DNA from 4 places in the Brachybacterium rhamnosum genome. Region 2 is predicted to be linked to each of the others. Evidence: riboswitches for the same ligand, from Rfam matches in the RefSeq annotation. Region 2 holds a riboswitch; each other region holds the start of a gene.
What was found. Region 2 has a riboswitch for thiamine pyrophosphate ahead of ABD080_RS00915 (ECF transporter S component). Riboswitches for the same ligand answer to the same signal wherever they lie in the genome.

Region 1: it holds a riboswitch for thiamine pyrophosphate, as region 2 does, so the genes downstream of both, thiM (hydroxyethylthiazole kinase) here and ABD080_RS00915 (ECF transporter S component) in region 2, are expected to answer to the same signal.
Region 3: it holds a riboswitch for thiamine pyrophosphate, as region 2 does, so the genes downstream of both, ABD080_RS08585 (MFS transporter) here and ABD080_RS00915 (ECF transporter S component) in region 2, are expected to answer to the same signal.
Region 4: it holds a riboswitch for thiamine pyrophosphate, as region 2 does, so the genes downstream of both, thiC (phosphomethylpyrimidine synthase ThiC) here and ABD080_RS00915 (ECF transporter S component) in region 2, are expected to answer to the same signal.

The regions. Positions count from the first base shown of each region.
Region 1 covers NZ_BAAAIS010000001.1:41,934-45,836, forward strand. The annotation lists gene ABD080_RS00220 (MFS transporter) at 1-1,153, shown strand, start outside; TPP riboswitch at 1,233-1,327, shown strand; gene thiM (hydroxyethylthiazole kinase) at 1,318-2,136, shown strand; gene thiE (thiamine phosphate synthase) at 2,142-2,801, shown strand; gene ABD080_RS00235 (bifunctional hydroxymethylpyrimidine kinase/phosphomethylpyrimidine kinase) at 2,798-3,903, shown strand, end outside.
Region 2 covers NZ_BAAAIS010000001.1:189,624-193,526, reverse strand. The annotation lists gene ABD080_RS00920 (ATP-binding cassette domain-containing protein) at 1-2,017, opposite strand, end outside; gene ABD080_RS00915 (ECF transporter S component) at 2,028-2,618, opposite strand; TPP riboswitch at 2,676-2,780, opposite strand; gene ABD080_RS00910 (hypothetical protein) at 2,795-3,367, opposite strand; gene ABD080_RS00905 (M13 family metallopeptidase) at 3,387-3,903, opposite strand, start outside.
Region 3 covers NZ_BAAAIS010000002.1:1,468,712-1,472,614, reverse strand. The annotation lists gene fdhA (formaldehyde dehydrogenase, glutathione-independent) at 1-649, opposite strand, end outside; gene ABD080_RS08590 (cold-shock protein) at 858-1,061, opposite strand; gene ABD080_RS08585 (MFS transporter) at 1,318-2,703, opposite strand; TPP riboswitch at 2,695-2,787, opposite strand; gene ABD080_RS08580 (hypothetical protein) at 2,908-3,390, opposite strand; gene ABD080_RS08575 (S9 family peptidase) at 3,491-3,903, shown strand, end outside.
Region 4 covers NZ_BAAAIS010000002.1:177,496-181,398, reverse strand. The annotation lists gene ABD080_RS02705 (MFS transporter) at 1-115, opposite strand, end outside; gene thiC (phosphomethylpyrimidine synthase ThiC) at 185-1,936, opposite strand; TPP riboswitch at 1,936-2,045, opposite strand; gene ABD080_RS02695 (hypothetical protein) at 2,246-2,917, shown strand; gene ABD080_RS02690 (glycine betaine ABC transporter substrate-binding protein) at 2,936-3,903, opposite strand, start outside.

The sequences.
Region 1 (3,903 bases), 150 kb from region 2:
CGCGACCTTCCTGCTCGCCTGGGGCGGCAACCACTTCACCCCGCTCCTGCACGTCTACGAGTCCGTGGGCCACTACGCCGCCTGGCAGGCGAACCTCCTGCTGGGCACCTACGTCGCCGGGCTCGCCCCCGGCCTGCTCGTCGCCGCCGCACTCTCCGACCGCCACGGCCGCCGCCCCGTGATGCTCGTGGGCATGGCCGCGACCGTGCTGGGCAGCGCGCTCCTCGCCGCGAGCCCCCACGTCTTCGCGCTGCTGTGCCTGGGCCGGGTGCTCGCCGGGCTCGGGGTCGGCGCGGCCATGTCCGTCGGCACGGCCTGGATGAAGGAGCTCTCCTCGCCGCCGTACGAGATCGGCGCCCCGGCCGTCGCGGGCGCCCGCCGCCCCTCCCTCACCCTCACCCTCGGCTTCGCCCTCGGCGCCGGGGTGAGCGGGCTGCTCGCCCAGTTCGCCCCGCTCCCCGAGGTCCTCCCCTATCTCGTGCACGGCGGCCTCGCCGTCCTCGCGACCCCGCTGCTCCTGCTCGCACCGGAGACCCGTCGTGTCGAGCGGCCCGCCGCCGGGCACTGGTGGGAGGACCTCCGCGTGCCCGCAGCCGGGCACCGCCGCTTCACGCGCGCCGTGGTCCCCGCGGCGCCGTGGATCTTCGGCGCGGCAGGCGTCGCCTACGCGGTCATCCCCGCGAGCGTCGAGAGCCACCTCGGGGACGGCGCGACGCTGTACGCGACGGCGCTGACGGTGCTCACGCTCGGCACCGGGGCGGTCGTGCAGTCCTTCGTGCCGCGGCTGGACCGCCTCACCGGCGGCCGATCCCTGCCCGTGGGCCAGGCGGCGATGTGCGTCGGCCTGGTGCTCGCGGTGCTCGCGACCGCGATCGGCAGCCCGGTCCTCGGCATCCTCGTGGCGATGGTGCTCGGCGCCGCCTACGGCACCCTCGTCGTCGCCGGGCTGCTGCAGGTGCAGAGCATCGCGACGGCGGAGGATCTCGCCGGGCTCACCGGCGTCTACTACGCGCTCGCCTACCTCGGGTTCCTGCTGCCGACGATCCTCGCCGCGCTGCTGCCGCTGCTCGCCTACCCCGCGTCGCTCTCGATGCTCGTGGTGCTCTGCGCGCTGTGCCTGATCCTCGTGCGTCGCGGCCTGCGCACCGCCTGAGGCTCTCCCCACCGGGGCGACGTCGGCGGCCCGGCCGCGGACGCCGCCCCCGCGCGGGCGACGATCACGTACGGTGGCCTGCAGTGACACGGGGTGCCCGAGGACCGGGCTGAGATGACACCCGTCGAACCTGATCTAGCTCGGACTAGCGAAGGGATGTCGCCATGACACTCGCGCACGCCTCTGCCCCCACCGACCCGGCGGTCCTCGCGGCCGCCCTCGAGGAGGTCCGCTCGCGGGTCCCCCTCGTGCAGTGCCTGACCAACGTGGTCACCACGAACCTCGTCGCGAACGCGCTGCTCGCCGTGGGCGGCTCCCCCGCCATGGTCGCCGTGCCCGAGGAGGCCGGGATCTTCGCGCGGATCGCCGACGGCGTCCTCGTGAACCTCGGCACCGCCGGCGCCGAGCAGCGGGAGGCGATGGTCGAGGCCGTCGCCGCCGCGCGCTCCGCCGGCACCCCCTGGGTGCTGGACCCCGTCGCCGTCGGGACCCTGCCCGTGCGCACGGCCCTCGCCGCGCGGCTCGTGACCGAGGAGCCCGCGATCATCCGCGGCAACGCCTCCGAGATCCGCGCCCTCGCGGGGCTCTCCGCCGGCGGCCGCGGCGCGGACTCGATCGACTCCGCCGACGACTCCCACGAAGCCGCCACGACCCTCGCCCGCAGCACCGGCGCCGTCGTCGCCGTCTCGGGCGCGGTGGACCTCGTGACCGACGGGGAGAGAGTGGTGCGCGTCGCCACCGGCAGCCCTCTGCTCACGAAGGTCACTGGTGCCGGCTGCGCGCTCGGCGGGATCACCGCGGCCTTCGCCGCCGTGGTCGAGGACCGCCTCGTCGCCGCGGTCGCCGCGACGACGGTGCTCACCCTCGCCGCCGAGCGCTCCGCCCGCACCGCCGAGCACCCGGGCTCCTTCGCCGTGGGGCTGCTCGACGGGCTCCACGCGCTCAGCCCCCAGGACGTCCGCGACCAGGCGAAGGTGCGATGACGACGATGAGCACCCCTCCTGAGGTCGACCTCTCCCTCTACCTCGTCGTGGACCGCCCGCAGCTCGAGCGGGCCGGCCACGACCCCGTCACCGCCGTGCGGGACGCCGTCGCCGGCGGGGTCACCGCGGTCCAGGTGCGCGACAAGCAGCTCCCCACCCGGGACACGCTCGCCTTCTGCGCGGCTCTCACGGAGACGCTGCCCCCGTCGGTCGCGATCATCGTCGACGACCGCGTCGACGTGGTCCTCGCCGCCCGGGAGACCAGGGTGCGCCTCGCCGGGGTGCACGTCGGCCAGTCCGACCTCCCTGCGCACCTCGTGCGCCGGCTCCTGGGCCCGGGCGCCGTCATCGGCGTCTCCGCGCAGACCGCCGCCATGGCCCGCGAGGGCGAGGCCGCCGGCGCCGACCACCTCGGCATCGGCGCCGTGCACGGCACCACCACGAAGGCGGACGCCCCCGCCGCGATCGGGGTCGAGGGCGTCGCCGCCGTCGCCGCCGCGACCGCTCTCCCCGCCGTCGCGATCGGCGGGATCACCGCCGCGGACCTCCCCGCCCTGCGCCGCGCCGGGCTCGACGGCGCGGCCGTCGTCTCCGCGATCTGCTCCTCCCCCTCCCCCTTCGACGCCGCGTCGGAGCTGCGCCGCGCCTGGGAGGACGCCCGATGAGCCTGCCCGTCCCCCGCGTCCTCAGCATCGCCGGCACCGACCCCACCGGCGGCGCCGGCATCCAGGCGGACCTCAAGTCGATCGCCGCGAACGGCGGCTACGGCATGGCCGCGACGACCGCGCTCGTCGCCCAGAACACCCGCGGCGTGCGCGAGGTGCACGTGCCGCCGCCCGCGTTCCTCGACGCGCAGCTCCGAGCGGTGAGCGAGGACGTCACGATCGACGCCGTGAAGATCGGCATGCTCTTCGACGGCACCATCATCGACACCGTCACCACCTGGCTGGACGACGTGCGGCCCCCGGTCGTGGTGCTCGACCCGGTCATGGTCGCCGCGAGCGGCGACCGGCTGCTCGACGACTCCGCCGAGCAGGCGCTGCGGGACATGCTCCGCCATGCGCACCTCGTCACCCCGAACCTCCCCGAGCTCGCCGTGCTCGCCGAGCGACCCGAGGCGAGCACCTGGGAGCAGGCCCTCGCCCAGGCGCAGGAGCTCGCCGCCCATCATGCGGTGCTCGTGCTCGCCAAGGGCGGTCACCTGAGCGGGCCGGACTCCCCCGACGCCCTCGTCGGCCCCGAGGGGGTGCTCGCCGCGCTGCCCGGCGCGCGGATCGCGACGCGGAACACGCACGGCACCGGCTGCTCCCTCTCCTCCGCGATCGCGACCCTCCGCGGCCGCGGCGAGGACTGGGCCGGCGCCGTGCGCGGGGCGAAGGACTGGCTCGCGGGCGCGATCGCCGCGGCGGACTCCCTCGAGGTGGGGCGGGGCAGCGGCCCGGTCTCCCACTTCGCGGCGCTGTGGGAGGCGGCCGGCACCCATGTCCCGGCCGCGGCGACGATCGCCGAGGAGTGGTGGGAGGCGGCCGCCGAGCTGCGCACGCAGATCGACGCGCTGCCCGTGGTGCGCGGCCTCGCCGACGGCACCCTCCCGCGCCCCGCGTTCCACCGCTACCTCGCCCAGGACGCGCTCTACCTCCAGGAGTACTCGCGGGCCCTCGCCGCCGCGTCGACCCTCGCCCCCTCCGCCGAGGAGCAGGCCTTCTGGGCCGGGGCCGCGCAGGGCGCCATCGCCGCGGAGACCGAGCTGCACGCGGGCCGCCTGGG
Region 2 (3,903 bases):
CCCAGAGCAGCTGCGCGAGGGCGGGCCAGACCAGCAGCAGGACCGCGACCGCGCCGCCCACGAGGTCCGCCCGGGTGAAGCGGCTGGGCAGCGCCCAGGTGCGCCGGGTCGCGGTCGCGAAGCCGCGCGCGTCGAGGGCGAGGGCCTGCTGCTCCGCACCGCGCAGGGAGTCAACGAGCAGGGCGAGGGTCGCGCCGGCGAGCATCCGCGGGGAGCGGCGGCCTCCGCGGCCGCGCAGCACCCGGGTCGAGGTGATGATCTCCCACTGGCGGCCCGTGTGCCCGGCCCGCACGAGCGCCGCGACGACCGCGACGACGGGCCGCGCCGGCCAGCGCAGCCGCCCGCCCAGCGCGTCGCCGAGGGCCGTGACGTCCAGGCTCGTGAGCGCGATGACCCCGGGGGCGACGAAGGCGGTGATCCGGCAGGCCTCCTTGAGGCCCAGCAGCCAGGCCTCACCGCTGAGCGCCGGGGCCTCGCCGAGCAGGGCCGTCGTCCAGGCGATGCTCACGGCGGAGAGCAGCACCGGGGTGAGTCGCCACACCGCGCCGCGCACGGAGCGGAGCGCGAGCGGGGCGAGCAGCACCGTGGGCAGCAGAGCGAGCAGCCCGCCCTGCCAGGTGGAGACGGCGTAGGAGCCGACCGCCGCGAGGATGCCGATCAGGCAGAGCATCAGCGGGTTCAGGGCGTCCGCGGGCCGGTGCGCGGCGCGGGGGACGGGCAGGATCCGACGATCGGGTTCGGCGGAGGCCCCGGGGGCGGGGGTCGTTGCCCCGGCCGACGCGCTCGCCGCCGTCGGGGCGGGGGAGGGGGTGCCCTCCAGGTGGTGCCGGGACCCGGCGGCCGCGACGAGCACGGGGTCGTGGGAGGCGGCGACGACGGCGGTGCCGCGGTCCCGGGCCTCCTCGAGCAGGGCGAGCACCGCCGACCGCCGCTCGGCGTCCAGGCCCACGGTCGGCTCATCGAGCAGCAGCACCTCGGGCCGCGCCGCGAGGGCGGCGATGATCGCGAGGCGCCGCTGCTCCCCGCCGGAGAGCCGATGGGGGTTGGCACCGGCGAGGTGCGCGAGGCCTGCGCGGTCCAGCAGGGACCGGGCATCCGCCGCGGCCGCGGGATCCGCCGCGTCGCCGAGCTCACCGCGCACGGTCGAGGCGAGGAAGAAGTGCGCCGGGTCCTGGGGGACCAGCAGCAGCGAGCCGCGCCGCCGGCCGGCCTCCGCGGCGAGGGAGCGCAGCAGGGTCGTCTTCCCCGCGCCGCTCGCCCCGGTGACGACGGTGAGCAGCCCCGGCTCGATCCGCAGCTCGGCCTCCGGGGCCGGGCCCGGGGCGGGCTCCGTCTCCTGCAGCTCGGGACGCCGGGCGAGGACCTCCTCGGGCGGTCCGTCGGCGAGCACCTGCGCGCCGGAGCCCAGCACGACGATCCGGTCGAGGTGCTCCCGCCACGGCTCCACGTGGTGGTCGGCGATGACGAGGGTCCGCCCGGCGGAGGCCGCGAGCACGGCGCGGCGCACCGTCGCGGCGGCCTCGGGATCGAGCATGCTCGTGGGCTCGTCGAGCAGCATCGCCTCGGGGTGCAGGGCGAGGGCGCCCGCGAGGGCCACCCGCTGCTGCTGCCCGCCGGAGACGGCGAGCGGATCCCGGGAGCCGTCGACGTCGACCGCCGCGGCGTCCAGCGCGCGCCTCACCCGCTCGTGGATCTCGGGGCGGGGGAGGGCCGCGTTCTCCGGGCCGATCGCCGCGTCGCGCGCGACGGTCGCGCCCACCACCGCATGCGCGGGGTTCTGCAGCAGCAGCCCCCGCTCCCCGGGGCGGGAGGGCCCGGTGGGGGCCTGCTCGAGGTCCCCGGCCTCGGGGTCGAGCAGGCCCGCCAGGGCGCGCAGCACGGTGGACTTCCCGCTCCCGCTCACCCCCGTGAGCAGCACCTTCTGCCCGCCGGGCACGTGCAGGCGCAGGCCGTCGAGCGTGGGCTCGTCGCGGCCCGTGGGGCGCCAGCGCACCCCGTCCAGGAGCAGGTCCCTCACGCAGCCGCCCTCACGCGGCGGTCGTGGCGGCGGCGCGGCGCTCGCGATCCCGGTCCCGGCCCGCGGGCAGCGCGTCGAGGGCTCCCGTCGCGCCGAGGGCTCGCACGGCCGCCCAGCCGAGGGCTCCGCACAGCAGCGCACCGGAGACCAGGAAGAAGGCCAGCAGCAGAAGGGCGAAGGTCCAGCTCATCTCGGGGTAGTAGGAGAAGCGCTCCCACACCCATTCGAGCGCCGCCGCGATCACGCCGCCGAGCATCGCGACGGGCAGCGTGAAGCGGCGGTAGACGAAGAGCAGGAAGCCGATCTCGACGCCGCCGCCCTGCAGCAGGCCCGAGACGACGGTGCCCCAGCCCCACTGGCCGCCGAGGATCATCTCGAGCGTCGCGGCGACGAGCTCCGCGAGAAGCGCCGCGCCGGGCTTGCGCACGATGAGCGCGGCGAGCACGGCGGGCAGGAACCAGATGCCGGCGAGGATGCCCTCGGCGGGCTTGAAGGCCGCGGTGAGCGGCCCGATCAGCGAGTACAGGGCCCCGTAGCCCAGGAAGGCGACCCCGAAGGCCGCTCCGATCGCGACGCTGACCAGCAGGTCGATCGTCCTCATGCGTGTCATTCCGACTCCTCTCCTCGTGGAAAGGGGCGTCGTGGCGCCGGGGGCGCCGCGACGGAAATCCCGACTCCCTCCGCCGGCATGACCCGGTTCAGGTTCGAGGGTCTGCGCATGCGCGCACTCTCAGCACCGTGCGGTGCTCCCCTGTCAGTGGATGACCGCGGGCCAGTCTACCGCCGCGCGCGGATCGCCTGGTCGATCGCCTCCGCAGTGGACCGCGGGTCCGTGGGGGAGAACAGGTAGTGGGTGCCGCCGCGACCGACGATCTCGACCTGGGTGCCCGGCCGGGTCACGAGCAGGCGGTAGGTCGCCTGCGTCTCGGCCAGGGTGAGGGTGCGGCGCGAGCCGACGGCGGTGAGCTGCTCCGGGGCGGGGGTCAGCGCGCGCCCGCGACGCCATCCGTAGCCGCCCACGGTGACGCCCACGACCGTGGCGTCCAGCTCGCGCAGCTGCACGCCGCGGAAGTCCTCGACGGGCCAGGTGGCCTGCGGCCAGAACCCGCCGAGGCTCACGGTCACCCCGCGGCCGTCGACCAGGATGCGCGTCGCATGGTGCATCCACGTCCACACGGCGAGCAGCGCGAAGAGCACGGCCGCGGCGACCAGCAGCGGCGGCGGGACGGTCGCCCGCACGAGCGCGAGCACCAGCAGCACGACCCCGGAGGCGGCGGTGAGCGCGATCCGCGTCCAGCCCACGGCCGAGGGCCGGGTCGTGTCGGTGAACGAGGGCGCCTCGGGCCTCATGCCCGCCCCGCGTGCGCGCTCACCAGATGCGGACGCGCTCGGCGGGCGCCCGGTACATGCCGTCGCCCTCGCGCACGTCGAACGCCTCGTGGAAGGCGTCGAGGTGGCTCACCACCGTGTTGCAGCGGAACTCCATCGGCGCATGGGGGTCGATCGCGAGGCGGCGGATCGCCTCCTGCGGCCTGGTCAGGCCCCGCCACACGGTCGCCCAGGACCAGAACACGCGCTGCAGCCCGGTGAGGCCGTCGAGCTCGGGGGACCCCTCGCCCGCGGTCGCGAGGTACGCCTTCACCGCGATCGTGAGGCCGCCCAGGTCGCCGATGTTCTCGCCGACGGTGAGGGCGCCGTTGACGTGGTGGGCGTCGTCGAGGTCCCGGGGCGAGAGCGCCGAGTACTGCTCGATGAGGGCTGCGGTGCGCTCGTCGAAGGCGGCGCGGTCCTCCTCGGTCCACCAGGTGACGAGGTTGCCGTGGCCGTCGAACTTCGAGCCCTGGTCGTCGAAGCCGTGGCCGATCTCGTGGCCGATCACGGCGCCG
Region 3 (3,903 bases), on a different contig from region 2:
GCTGCGCGCCGACGGCGGCGGCGAGGCCCACCGGACCGGCGCCCGCGATGTACACCGTCGAGCCCGGCTTCACGCCGGCGCTGTAGGCGCCGTGGAAGCCGGTCGGGAAGATGTCCGAGAGCATCGTGAGATCGAGGATCTTCTCGAGGGCCTGGTCCCTGTCGGGGAATGTCAGCAGGTTCCAGTCCGCGTACGGGGTGAGGACGTACTCGGCCTGGCCGCCGACCCAGCCGCCCATGTCGACGTACCCGTAGGCGCTGCCCGGGCGGTCCGGGTTCACGTTCAGGCAGATCCCGGTCTTGCCGTCCTTGCAGTTGCGGCAGCGGCCGCAGGCGATGTTGAAGGGGACCGAGACGATGTCGCCCTTCTTGATGAACTCGACGTCCGGGCCGACCTCGACCACCTCGCCGGTGATCTCGTGGCCCAGGATGAGCCCCTCCGGGGCGGTGGTGCGGCCGCGCACCATGTGCTGGTCGGAGCCGCAGATGTTGGTCGCGACGGTGCGCAGGATCGCGCCGTGGGGCACCTTCCGGCCGACGTTGGCCGGGTTCACCCCCGGACCGTCCTTCAGCTCGAACTCGGGGTAGGGGGTGTCGACCACCTCGACGTGGCCTGCTCCCTTGTACGCCACAGCTCTGTTCTCAGACATCATCGTCCTTCCGTGGAACCACTGACGAGCGGCACCGCGAGCGCACCGGGCGTCCGGTGCCGCGGGACCCGCGAGCACGGGACCCTCGCCGGCCAGCCTGCCCCGGCGATCAGGGAAAGACAAGGCCCGGAAGTTTTCCCTCCGGACATGACGGAGCGCCCGCCGGATCGTTCCGACGGGCGCTCCGTGAGCTGTGGGGCTCCGGGGCTCAGGCGCCCTGGATGTTCACGGCGGTGAGGCCGCGATCGGTGCGCTCCACCTCGAAGGAGACCTTCTGGTTCTCCTCGAGGTTGCGGTAGCCGGTGCCGGAGATGTTGCTGAAGTGGGCGAAGACGTCGTCCGAGCCGTCGTCGGGGGCGATGAAGCCGAAGCCCTTGTCGGCGTTGAACCACTTCACGGTGCCAGTTGCCATGTTCCTGTAATCCTTCGATGTCGTCGGCCGAGTCTCGGCCAATGATGCCTGCCGCCGGAAGACGCTCCGCCGACGACGTGGACCCCGAGAAGGGTCCGGCGGCACGCCGCGGACGACGTGCCGAGCACTAGGTTCGCAGACTTTCGCCCCGGATGCGAGCATGATTCCCCGATTGTTCATCGAAGGAGACCGATCGCTCGGTCCCGACCGCTCGGAAGCGCCCGATCGGAGGCCGCCGAGGACGGACATCCATCTCTCACCGCTCCCCGGCGAGCGCGACCGCGTCGAGGTCCCCGTCGAGGTCCGCGGGCGTGAGGCGCGGGCCGAGCCGGGCGCCGAGGATCAGCAGCGCCGCCCCGAGCACCATGAGCAGCAGCACCGACCCGCGAGGTCCGGTGATCCCGGCGAGCAGCGGGAGGTAGAAGGGGTACAGGGCCGGAAGCACGAGGGAGAGGCTGTAGGCGGAGCCGTACCCGGTGGAGCGCACGGCCGTGGGGAAACGCTCGGACAGATACGCGGAGACCGGGCCGTAGGCGGCGACGGTCACCACCTGCAGCAGCGCCGCGCAGAGCGCCGCCCGGGCGAGGCTCCCGGAGCCGACGGCCGCCCACCACAGGGGCGGCCCGAGGAGCAGGGCGGCGATCCCCCAGTGCGTGAGCAGTCGGCGCCGGCCGATCACCGTGGAGAGGTGCCCGGCGAGCGCCATCGCGAGCGCCTGGACGACGGAGGCGATGCCCATGGCGAGCGCGACCTCGGTGGCGGCGAGGGCACCGCCCTCCCCGAGCCGCGCGGTGAGCAGCAGGACCGTCGTGTTCGTGAGCAGCCAGAGCCCCGTCATCATGACGAAGGCCTGCCGGAAGGCGCCGGACCAGCGGCCTGCGAGCACCTGCCGGACGCCGCCCCGCACCGGCGTCGTATTCCCGTCCCTCCCGGCGCGGCGGGTGATGGGGGCGTCGACGACGTGCGAGCGGTAGTACAGCAGCATCCCCAGCGAGAGCAGCGCGCCGACGACGAACAGCAGTCGCCAGCCCCAGACGGCGTACTCCTCCGGCCCGAGCACCAGCAGCAGCGTGGCGGTCGCGAAGGCGATCGCCCCCTGCGCCCACGGCGCCATCGAGAGGATCAGCCCGCTCATGAGGCCGCGGCGGCGCGGCGGCGACCACTCCATGGCGAGCGGGATCGCGGCGGAGTACTCCCCGGCGACGAAGATGCCGCCCAGGAAGCGCAGGCCGAGGATCAGCGCGATCGTCCCGGCGCCCAGCAGCTCGTGGGTGGGCATCGCGGCGATCAGCAGCGCGCAGCCGGCGGTGCCGGCGATCGCGACCTGCGTGGTGCGGGTGCGGCCCAGGCGGTCGGAGATCCGGCCGAAGACGACCCCGCCGACGGGCCGACCGAGCATCATCGCGATGACGACGATCGCACCGGTCGCCGCGGCGACGCCGGGCCCGGCGACCGTGGCCAGCGCCGGGGTGAGCGCGGTGAGCGGCAGGAACACGTGGACGTTGTCGATGAAGTTCCCGACCACACCGGCGCGGAGCGCGGCGCGCCCCGAGGGCGGCAGACGGTCCGGCGGGCCGACGGGGCCGGGGCGGTCGACCTCGTCGATGGTGGGTGCATCGGTCGCGGGCAGGCGCGAGCGCATGGCGGACATCCCTTCGTCAGTACGAGCTGCATCAGGTTCCACGGGTGTGATCTCAGCGCCGACGGCGCACCCCGTGTCCGCGATCGAGTATCCCGGGTGCGGGGCGCAGCAGGCCGACGTGTCCACGGGACACCGCCGTCTTCGCGCCGAAGCCCGGGCGCGCCGACCGCCGTCGGCCGATCCACTCCTGCTGGCGCGCCGCCCTCAGCCGATCTCGTCCGGCCAGCTCTCCGGCATCGAGCCGTCCTCGGCGACAGGCACCATCCCGCGGTAGCCGGTGACGGTCTCCCAGTGGTCTCCGCGGGCACGGAGGAACAGGTAGACCTCACCGGCGTCCTCGATGCCCGAGAGGGCGTCCCGGCTCTCCCCGCAGCTGTACGGCAACGAGAGCACCTCGATGCTCGACCCCTCGCCGTCGGCCGGGGCTCCGGAGACCCACTCGGCAACCTGAACGGTCCACAGCGGCACGTCGTACAGCTCGTAGCGTCCCGTCGCGGGCGGACCGTCGGCTGTGCCGCGCACGACGGCGTCGGACTCCGCCGCCGCGTCCGCAGGCGTCTCCAGTTCGATCCAGTCGATGCAGCTCGCGGCGGTGGTCTCGTCCTCCGGGCGCGTCGCCGGGCCGTCGCAGCCGCTGAGGGCGGCCGCTCCGGCGAGCGCGGCGAGCAGAGTGCGTCGGCGGACCATGGGCACATCGTGCACCCGCCGGGCACCGTCGAGGAGGCCCGTGACCGCATCGCAACCGTGATCGTGCACCTGCCGTGGCCTGGCTCGATAGCGTGCAGGGATGACCGCTGACGCTCCCGCCTCCCCGTCCCTCGACCTCCGTGACGTGGAGGCGTTCCTGCGTGTGCCGCGGGTCTCCGCGATCGCCGCGGGCCCGGGCGGCCGGGCGGCCGCTGTGGTGCAAGAGGCCGACGAGCACCTCTCCCGTCTGGTCCCCGCCCTCTGGGAGCTCACGGCGGAGGGACCCGCCCGGCGGCTGACGGTCTCGGAGAAGGGCGAGTCCTCGCCGTGCTTCGCGCCGGACGGCTCGCTGCTGTTCACCTCCTCCCGACCCGATCCCACGGGCGAGGCGCCCGAGGGGACGACGGCGATCTGGCGGCTGCCGCTCGCCGGCGAGGCGCAGGTGCTCGCGCATGCGCCGGGCGGGCTCGAGCTGCTCGACGTGGCCGGCGACGGCACGATCCTCGCCGCGAC
Region 4 (3,903 bases), on a different contig from region 2:
CGGTGGTGCCGATCGCGAAGGCTCCGAGCGCCATCGCGAGGATGACCAGCCGCAGCCGGCCCGGGGGCAGGGGAGCGGGGGCCGCAGGCGGCGGGGTGGTGGTCGAGGTGCTCAACGGGGGCTCCAGCGCGGGGTGGTTCAGGGCATCGCTGCCGACGCTGGCACCGGTGAGGACTCCTGGATCCTACGGCCGAGCGGGCACCGACCGGGAGGGCAGGTACACCGTGCCGCCCTGCTCGCGGAACTCCCGGGACTTCGCCTCCATGCCCTCGAGCGCGATCCGCTCCTGGGCGGGCATGTCCCCGTAGGTGTCGCGGATGTCCTGCGAGATCCGCATCGAGCAGAACTTCGGCCCGCACATCGAGCAGAAGTGCGCCGTCTTCGCGGGCTCCGCCGGGAGCGTCTCGTCGTGGTACTGCTCGGCGAGCTGCGGGTCCAGGGACAGGCCGAACTGGTCCCGCCAGCGGAACTCGAATCGGGCCCTGGAGAGCGCGTCGTCGCGGTCCCGGGCGCCGGGGTGGCCCTTGGCGACGTCCGCCGCGTGGGCGGCGATCTTGTACGTGATCACGCCGGTCTTCACGTCGTCGCGGTCGGGGAGGCCCAGGTGCTCCTTGGGCGTCACGTAGCAGAGCATCGCCGTGCCGTACCGGGCGATCTCGGTGGCGCCGATCGCGGAGGTGATGTGGTCGTACGCGGGGGCGATGTCCGTGACAAGCGGGCCCAGCGTGTAGAACGGCGCGCCGTGGCACAGCTCCTGCTGGCGCTCCACGTTCTCCCGCACGAGGTGCAGCGGCACGTGCCCGGGTCCCTCGACCATGACCTGCACGTCGTGCTCCCAGGCGCGGGCGGTGAGCTCCGCGAGCGTGTCGAGCTCCGCGAACTGGGCGGCGTCGTTCGCATCGGCGAGGGAGCCGGGGCGCAGCCCGTCGCCGAGGGAGAAGGAGACGTCGTAGCGGGCGAAGATCGCGCACAGCTCGTCGAAGTGCTCGTAGAGGAAGTTCTCCCGGTGCCGGGCCAGGCACCAGCCGGCCAGGATGGAGCCACCGCGCGAGACGATCCCCGTGACCCGATTCGCCGTCAGCGGCACGTAGCGCAGCAGCACCCCGGCGTGGATCGTCATGTAGTCCACGCCCTGCTCGCACTGCTCGATCACGGTGTCCCGGAAGATCTCCCAGGTCAGGGCGTTCGCATCCCCGTTCACCTTCTCGAGCGCCTGGTAGATGGGGACCGTGCCGATCGGCACGGGGGAGTTGCGCAGGATCCACTCGCGGGTGGTGTGGATGTCATCGCCGGTGGAGAGGTCCATGACGGTGTCCGCGCCCCAGCGGGTCGCCCACTCGAGCTTCGCGACCTCCTCCGCGATCGACGAGGTCACCGCCGAGTTGCCGATGTTCGCGTTGACCTTCACGAGGAACGCGCGGCCGATGATCATCGGCTCCGCCTCGGGATGGTTCACGTTCGCGGGGATGATCGCGCGGCCCGCGGCGAGCTCGCTGCGCACGAGCTCCACGTCGCAGCCCTCGCGCAGCGCCACGAAGCGCATCTCCGCGGTGATCTCCCCGCGGCGGGCGTAGTGCATCTGCGTGACCCGTCGGCCCTCGAGGCCGCGCAGCGGCTCCCTCCGCGCGCCCCGCCACTCCGCGCTCGCCTCCCCGCGGCGCACGGCGCTGCGGCCGTCGTCCTCGAGGCTCCGGCTGCGACCCGTGTAGGCCTCCACGTCGCCGCGGCCGCGGATCCAGTCCTCGCGCAGCGGCGCGAGGCCCTCCTCCGGCGCGCAGCCGGGGCCCGCGGTGCGGTAGACGGTCACGGGCGGGTTCTCCGCGCCGCTCGGGGCGGGGTCCTGGGTGATCCGGGTGACGGGCACGCGGATGCCGTGCTCGGGATCCTCGAGGTGGTCGAGGGTGTGGGTGGGGTAGTTCTCAGGGCGTGCGGACATGCAGTCGCTCTCCTTCTTCCTTCGCCGGCATGACCCGGGCAGGTTCGGTCGGTACTCGGACCGCGACAGTCCGATCTCAGCCCGTTGCGACGGGCACCCGAGGGATCGGCGAGCACCGTACCCCAGGAGCGAGGACGCCGGCGGTGCGGTCCGGCCGCAGGTCCGACGGGCCCGTCGGATCGCGAGGGGCCAGTCGGATCGCGATAGACCGACAGGCCGACGGGCCGACGGGCCTGCCGGATCGGCGGTGATCGGCGACCGCTCCGCCTACAGTGGGCGCCTGCCCCCGCGGGACCACCAGGAGTGACGATGACCCAGCCCCAGCCCGGCCTCCCCGCGCCCCGGCCCGCCGTGCCCGGCGCCCCTCCGGGCTTCCCCGGGCCGCAGTTCGGCGCGCCTGTCGCCACGCCGGACCGCCACGAGCGGAGGGACGGAGCCCGCTACGGCATGGCCCTCGTCGCGACCGTGATCGGCTCCTACCTGCTCACGCAGTGGTCCCCGGTGGGGTTCGTCGGCTTCGACGACCCGCTGCTGAAGCTCCAGGGCATCGTCCAGCTCGGGATCGGCCTGCTCGTGCTCGCGGGCGGTCTCGCGCTCGCGCCCACTGCCCTGTGGCGGGCGGCGCTCGCCGCGGCGGTCGTCGTCGTGCCCGTCCTGCTCGGGACGGTCCTCGTGATCTCGTACCTCCGGGGCGACCTGGACCTGCCGCAGCCCTTCCCGCGGATGCTGGACCTCTCGATCCTCGGCCCGGCCGTGGGGCTGCTGGGCTGGCTGATCGTGCGGGGCCGCAGCCCGCTCACCTTGCTGCTGGTGCTGGGCTTCCTGCTGATCCTCCCCGCGCAGTGGGCGGTCATGTACCACGGCATCCCGAGCCCCGTGCTGTGGGGCGTCGAGCTCGTGCTCGCCGCGGTGATCGGGATCGCCGCGGCGTGGCTCGCGGCGCTCGGGTCGCGGTGGCTGCCGGGGGCCGTGCGGCGGTGACCTGCCGGAGCGGGCCGATCAGGGGCGCGTGACGAACCCCTGCTCGACCATGAAGTCGAAGGCGACGTCCGCCGGGAGCTCGCCGCCCTCGTCCACCCGCAGGTTCAGCGCGCGCAGGGCGTCGTCCGTGATGGCGGGGGAGATCTGGTCGAAGATGTCCGCGAGCTCGGGGTGCTTCTCGAGCGTCGCGGTGCTGAGCACCGGGGCGACGTTGTAGGCGGGGAAGTAGCCCTTGTCGTCCTCGAGGATCGTGAGGTCCAGGCTCTCGATGCGGCCGTCGGTCGTGAAGACCTCGCCGAAGTTGCAGGAGCCGCGGGCGGTCGCGGTGTACACGGCGCCCGTGTCGTAGATCGAGACGTTCTCCTCGGGGACGCCGTCGGCGGCGTCGCGGGGGATGCCGTACTCCTTCAGCAGCGGGATCAGGCCGTCCGCGCGGGAGTTGAACTCGGGCTCCACGCAGATCGTGCGGTCCTCGACGGGCAGGTCCGCGATCTCGCTCAGGGAGCTGATGCCGCCCAGCTCCTCGACGGCATCGGAGCGCACGGCGAGGGCGTAGGTGTTGTTCAGCGGCGCGGGCGGCAGCCAGGTGAGCCCGTTGGCGACGTCGGCGTCGCGCACGGCCTCCCACTGCTCCTGCTTGTCCGGGATCCCCTCGGTCTCGCCCATGTAGGTGAGCCAGGCGGTGCCCGTGTACTCCCAGGTCATGTCGGCGTCGCCGGAGGTCATGAGCTCGCGCACGGGGACGGAGCCGGGAACGTTGGTGAGGTCGTCCACCTGGAAGCCGGCGGCCCGGGCGGCGATCACGCCGATCTTGCCGAGGATGAGCTGCTCGGTGAAGTTCTTGCCGGTGACCGTGAGCGAGGCGTCGGCGGGGAGGCCCTCGATGGGGGTGATCGAGCCGGGGGCGACGTCCGGCGTGTAGGCGGTCGCGGGGCGCAGGCCGCAGCCGGCGAGGGGCAGCAGGGCGAGGCCCGCGAAGGCGCCGA